3 regions of the Pseudoalteromonas sp. SG41-5 genome follow, and region 1 is predicted to be linked to each of the others. Evidence: predicted binding sites of a transcription regulator. Region 1 holds the regulator's gene; each other region holds the start of a gene.

The links. The regulator MetJ, encoded in region 1, represses methionine synthesis genes. The targets are predictions, from matches to a motif close to TAGACGTCTAGACGTCTA.
Region 2: a site for MetJ is predicted at 1,240-1,257, ahead of metE (5-methyltetrahydropteroyltriglutamate--homocysteine S-methyltransferase). Genes of this name have one in related genera too.
Region 3: a site for MetJ is predicted at 1,024-1,041, ahead of H5232_RS01165 (methylenetetrahydrofolate reductase). Genes of this name have one in related genera too.

The regions. Positions count from the first base shown of each region.
Region 1 covers NZ_JACJFH010000004.1:78,972-81,250, forward strand. Annotated here, with positions in the region: gene H5232_RS02080 (malic enzyme-like NAD(P)-binding protein) at 1-689, shown strand, start outside; gene metJ (met regulon transcriptional regulator MetJ) at 799-1,119, opposite strand; gene metB (cystathionine gamma-synthase) at 1,355-2,279, shown strand, end outside.
Region 2 covers NZ_JACJFH010000039.1:40,153-42,431, forward strand. Annotated here, with positions in the region: gene metE (5-methyltetrahydropteroyltriglutamate--homocysteine S-methyltransferase) at 1-1,041, opposite strand, end outside; gene H5232_RS12010 (LysR substrate-binding domain-containing protein) at 1,330-2,232, shown strand.
Region 3 covers NZ_JACJFH010000002.1:119,705-121,983, forward strand. Annotated here, with positions in the region: gene H5232_RS01165 (methylenetetrahydrofolate reductase) at 23-979, opposite strand; gene H5232_RS01170 (pitrilysin family protein) at 1,227-2,279, shown strand, end outside.

The DNA of each region.
Region 1 (2,279 bases):
AAGATGCGATTATCGTTTGTTTAGGAGCCGGTGCCGCAGCGGTTGCGTGTATGGAGCTACTGATCAAGTGTGGTGCATTGCGTGAACATATTTACATGTTAGATCGTAAAGGCGTTATTCATACTCGTCGTGATGATTTAAACGAGTACAAACAGTTATTCGCTAACAATACAGATAAGCGCACACTGCAAGATGTTATTGCTGATGCCGATGTATTTGTTGGTGTATCTGGCCCGAATTTACTTTCTCCTGACGATCTTAAGTTAATGGCTGATCGACCTGTAGTGTTTGCCTGTTCAAACCCAGATCCAGAAATCTCACCAGTGCTTGCTCATGGTGCTCGCGATGATTTAATCATGGCAACGGGTCGTTCAGATTATCCAAACCAAGTTAACAACGTGCTGTGTTTCCCATTTATTTTCCGTGGTGCGCTAGATGTGCGTGCAAGCAAAATTAATGATGAAATGAAAATTGCTGCGGTTGACGCTATTCGTAGCATTGCTAAAGAACCAGTACCAGCGGAAGTATTAAAAGCGGCGGGTGTTGAGACACTTGAATTTGGTGCGCAGTATATTATTCCAAAACCGATGGATCCGCGTCTATTACCGCGCATTGCCAAAGCAGTAGCGCAAGCGGCAATTGATTCTGGTGTTGCACAAATTGATATGCCGGAAAACTACATGGAGTAGCTGCTTCGCTGCAATTGGTAATGGCACAATAATAAAAACCTCAGCAACTTACGTTACTGAGGTTTTTTTGTAGCCAATTCCTGAAGCAGGAATATATACAAATGATAACTTAATCTTCGTTGAGTACAGGTACTTCGAGACCCATTTCAAGCATGATTTTTTTCACTTCTTCAGGCACTTTCTCTGGATTATCTTTACGTAAATCTTCATCGTTTGGCAGTGGTTGGCCAGTAAATGCGTGTAAAAATGCTTCACAAAGTAATTCGCTATTTGTTGCATGGCGAAGATTATTAATTTGACGACGAGTGCGCTCATCAGTCAAAACTTTTAATACATTTAGCGGGATCGAAACGGTGATCTTTTTAACTTGTTCTGATTTTTTCCCGTGTTCTGCGTATGGGTGAATATATTCACCATTCCATTTAGCCATAGGATGTATCGTTGCCTCAGGTTGTTAATTGTTTGCGCGACCTTTTGCAGCGCAAAGATGGCGAAATTCTATCGTGTTAAAAAAGATAGTCAAATACTTGTTTTTTAGCCATCTAGAGGCTTAAATGTTTTTACTTCTAATCTTGCGGCTAAAACCGCATAAATGCTTTGACTTATTAAATTTGATCCTCTAACCTTTTAGACGTCTAAACATCCATTTAATTGTAGGTGACGGTATGAGTCAAAAGAATAAAGCAACCATTGCAGTACGCAATGGTATTGATGCAGATAAACATCACGGCGCGGTTGTGCCTCCCATTCATTTATCGACCACCTACTCATTTGCTGATTTTGATAAAAAGCGCCAATATGATTATGGCCGTAGCGGCAACCCAAACCGTGATTTACTCGCTGAAACGCTCGCTAAGCTTGAAGGTGGCGCTAAGGGGATTATCACTGCAACGGGCATGGCTGCGGTGCATTTAGCTACTCAGCTGCTAAACAGTGACGATACCTTAGTGATCCCACATGATTGCTATGGCGGTAGTTACCGCTTATTCACCTCACTTGAAAAGCGTGGCTTATTAAAGTTAGTGGTTTTAGATTTAACTAAATCTGAAAATCATCAAAAAATTCTTGAGATAAAACCAAAGCTAATTTGGATTGAAACACCGAGTAATCCTATCTTACGGTTAACCGATATTAAAGCGATCACCACGATTGCTAAGCAGTGCGGTGCGTTGGTTGGTGCCGATAACACATTTTTATCACCTGCTTTGCAAAACCCAATTGAGTTTGGTGTTGATATTGTGGTGCATTCGACCACTAAATATATTAACGGTCACTCAGATGTTGTTGGTGGTGCGGTCATCGCCGCTACCCAAGAGTTGGGTGATGAGCTTGCTTGGTGGGCTAATAACATTGGCATTACCGGTGCCCCGTTTGATAGCTACTTAACGTTACGTGGTTTACGTACTTTGAATGTTCGTTTACGTCAGCATCAAGAAAATGCCTTTATTATTGCCCAATATCTAGAAAACTCCCCTTATGTAAGCCAAGTATATTACCCTGGATTAGTATCTCATCCACAGCATGAACTCGCTAAACAGCAGCAACGTGGTTTTGGTGGCATGGTAAGCTTTGATATCAAAGGTGATATTA
Region 2 (2,279 bases), on a different contig from region 1:
CCATGAACAAAGTTCATCATCGAGCTTTTCTTCTTGCTCTAAATCAACCGGTGTATGCAGTAAAGAACAAGATGGGGCAAGCCATAGATTATCACCGCGCTTTAGCGCAATGTCTTTTATGCTATTAAATACAGCCTCTAAATCAGTACGCCAAATATTACGGCCATTTACTACGCCTAATGATAAAACTTGATCTGTACTTAATAATATATCTAGTTTTGCAACATCAACATTTGTTGCAACACAATCAAAATGTACGCCATCAACAGGGTAACCTGCAATATCATCAAAGTAGGCAGTGACTGAGTCAAAATAACTAGCAAGTAACAACTTCACGCCTTGACCTGCAAGTGCACGAAAGCTTGTTTTTAATGCCTCTTGATAATCTTCAGTCAGCTCTAAACCTAATATAGGCTCATCAACCTGTACCCATTCAATCCCTTGCTGCGCTAATTTAGCGAACACGTGTTGATAAACAGCTAATAGTTTTTCAAGTAAGCTAAGTTTATCAAACTCCTCACCTGCACATTTTGCTAAGTAAAGATAAGTGACTGGGCCGACCAATACTACTTTTGCATTGTGCCCCAATGCTTGTGCTTGAGTAACTTGCTCGAATAACTCAGTGCAAGTTAGTTGAAACTGCTGATCATGAGTTAGCTCTGGAACTATGTAATGATAATTAGTATTAAACCACTTTGTCATTTCGCTTGCTGCACATGAACAACCGCTTGGTGCACGACCACGCCCAATACGAAATAATGTATCAAGATCAATGCTACCATCCGCTTTTTGATGACGCTTGGGCACTGCGCCAATCAATAAAGAGGTAGATAACACATGGTCATACCAAGCAAAGTCACCTACCGGTAATAAATCAATCCCAGCATCTGCTTGAAGAGCCCAATTTTCTGCCCGGATCGTCTTACCTTGATCAAGCAACTGCTCTTGGCTGATTTTACCAGCCCAGTATGATTCTACTGCAAATTTTAGTTCACGCTTTCTACCTATGCGAGGAAAACCTAAGTTATGTAATTGTGCCATGTTGAAATTCCCTTCCAGCTGTTTAGATAGCTAAACCATAAACCTATACCTGACATCAAACAATTGATGCTTCCTCAGTTTCAACTTGAGGTAAATTCATGGAAATGATTTTTTGCAAACTCAAAAAACACAATGACATCGCTGTCAAATATGGTGCTATAGTAGATTTGTAAATTTCACGTAAAAAAACGGGATTTATAGCCATCTAGACGTTGAAGCATCTTAATTTAAGGCGTATTATGGCTGTAATCTGAGTTAAACTCACCTTTACCATGAGAATTATTAAAGATGATTGATGTAAAACACTTAAAGACCATCGCAACCTTGAAAGAAACCGGTTCTTTGGTAAATACTGCGCGCGAATTATTTTTGACTCAATCCGCTTTATCTCATCAAATCAAAGATTTAGAAAACAAGCTTGATTGCCAACTATTTGAACGTAAAACTCAACCGGTGCGCTTTACCCCACAAGGTATGCTATTACTTGAACTTGCCAGCGAAGTACTCCCGCGTGTTGAAGCAACCAAATGCCGTTTAAAAGAAAGTCTTAATCAACCAATTTCACAATTACGACTCAGTGTTGAATGCCATGCTTGTTTTCATTGGTTATTACCAACAATTAAAGAATTCAATAACTTTTGGCCTGATATCAAAGTTGATTATGAGCGCGGCTTTAGTTATGACGCTATTCCTGAGCTGCTCAGTGATGAATTAGATTTAGTACTCACTTCAGACATTCGTGAACCAGATAAACTTGAATACGCACATTTATTTGATTTTAAGCTTAAATTAATTGTTGCCCCAGATCATGAACTAGCGAAAAAAGCCTATGTAACGGCGCTTGATTTGAAAAACGAGACGATTATTTCATACCCTATTCCACGAGAGCGTCAGGATATCTTCAAACATTTTATTCAAAATGCACGTTTTGATGGCACCTTGAAAACCGTAGATCAGGGCTTGCTCATTTTTCAGCTTGTCAGTGCCGGAATGGGGGTTGCAGCATTACCGGATTGGTTAGTAACACCATATGAAAGCCAAGGACTCATTAAGTCGATTCCATTAGGCGCGCTGGGATTAACCCGTCCAATGTATTTAGCCATGAAAAAGAATATGAAAGATAACCCAGTGAGACCGAGTATGCTTATCAAGATTCAGTTGCCAGTTAACGCTAAGTTATTTTTTAGCTAGCCCAGCCCTAAGCAGGGAGCAATTCCCTGCTTTTCCTCCTAGGTGTT
Region 3 (2,279 bases), on a different contig from region 1:
GGCAGGCTCAAGTTTAACTCTATTAAGCAATCTGTTTTTCAGCAAGATTTAATTCCATTGTCGCTTTTAATAAGCGGTAAAGATTAATTGATGCATCAATTTCTTCTTTACGGTTGGTTAAACTTTCAATATTTAACCCCAGTGGCACGTCTAAATGCGCGCAACTTCTTAGTATTAAATCTAAGTTTTCACGGCAAATACGTACAGATTCACTCAGTGGGTTTTGCGAATCAAGCATCCGCCATTTAGTTGCATCAGGTACGGAAATTCCTAACCATTGCATAAACTCTAAGGTTTTTTCACTGCCACAGGGCGTAAAGGTTAGAATAATACGTTTAGGTTCGATACCTTGAGCTTTACAGCTGCGCGCATAACTGGTGATCAAATCCACGGTTGCTTGCGCGTTATACACAGCTTGTGAGATAAAAAATTTACAGCCTTGCGTGGTTTTTTCAAGTAAGCGTTCATGTTCATTACGTTTACTTGCGTGGCGCTCGGCAATGGTAACGCCTCCTAAAAAGAAGTCTTGAGGCTGTTCGCTTAAGACTTTATAAGCATCAGGCAGGCTTAATTTAATATCCCCGTCAGATGATGGACTACCGACTAATACTAGGTTTTTTAAATTAAACTGGTTTTTAGTTTCGCTTAACCACTGTTTAAATTCGGCCACACCGCGCTGTGCAACACTTTTATAAGTGATCACTTCTTGATGCGATAAATTACGTAGTAAGTTACTGTATTCTCGAGGATCTACCGTTTGCTTGAACGGAAAAGGGCGAGGCATCTCAGTGCGACTACTTTCATCTTGAATGTCATAAATAATCACGCCATCGTATTCAATTTCATGCAAACGAGCTAAGAGCTTTTGGGCGATAATTTCAAGCTGCGCTTTATCAGTACCAATACGTGGTGGGGTGGTACCAATTAAGTACACACCCTGATTGGTGTCTTCAATTTTCTCTTGTAGTGATAAAGCCATAATCCTCATTCCAGCTAAGTTAGTATCTATGGCAAATAATATAGCAGCCATTTAGACGTCTAGATAGATTTTTTTAGTGAAACTTTTTCAACGAAGATGAGTTTTATTCATGTTGCTCTGAATGAAGAGTTCTGTGTTACACAACTGTTTACATAATTTATTGCCTCAGGGGTCTTATATTGACTTGCTTTGTTGCATAATCGGATGACTAAAAACAAGAAATTTATTCAACTAACAAGGGATAGCAATGAAATTTAAATTATTAGCAACGAGCCTTGCGGTAACGCTTGCACTGGGCGGTTGTGCAAGTAACAGCGGCTCAAACATGGTCAAAGAGGTTGAGATTGAGCAGTCAACGGTTGCCAGTAGTAATGATCGGGTGTTCTCACAAGATTATTTATTAGAAGAGCTTGATAACGGTTTACGCGTTATGGTGGTGAAAACTGATTACCCTGATGTGGTATCACTACAAATTCCAGTCTCTGTCGGTTCTCGTAATGAAGTCGAAGCAGGTAAAACCGGTTTTGCACACTTTTTTGAACATATGATGTTTAAAGGCTCTGAAAAATATCCGCAAGATGTGTATTCTGATATTCTAAAAAATTCAGGGGTTGATAATCGCGCTTATACAACCAATGATTACACTAACTATCACTTAAACTTTTCAAAGCAACATCTTGATAAAGTACTTGAAATTGAAGCGGATATTTTTCAAAACCTGACTTATTCAGAAGAGCAATTTCGTACCGAAGCATTAACAGTTAAAGGCGAATACCTTAAAAATAATGCCAGCCCGGTTCGTAAGTTACTTTCTGCAGTACGTAATGAAGCATTCGAAAAACATACTTATAAACATACCACCATGGGCTTTTTTGCAGATATTGAAGCCATGCCGGATCAAATTGCATACGGTAAAGAGTTTTTTGCTAAGTTTTATAAACCTGAATATGTGTCATTAGTGATTGTAGGCGATGTTGATCCAGCTGAAACTATGGCTATGGTTAAAAAACACTGGGGCCAATGGCAAAAAGGCAATTTCGTTGCTGATATACCAACCGAACCAAAACAGCAAGCGGCGAAATATATACATGAACAAAACGAAGGCTTACCAGGGCATTGGTTATTAGTATCGTATAAAGGCACAGCCTGGCAGCCAAAGCAAAAAGACAGAGCCGCGCTTGATTTACTGTCACAGCTTTATTTTTCAACCAACTCAGAGCTTTACCAAGAGTTAGTGGTTGATAAACAAATTGCTAGCCAAATGTTTAGCTATAACCCTGATACCAAAGATCCCGGCTTA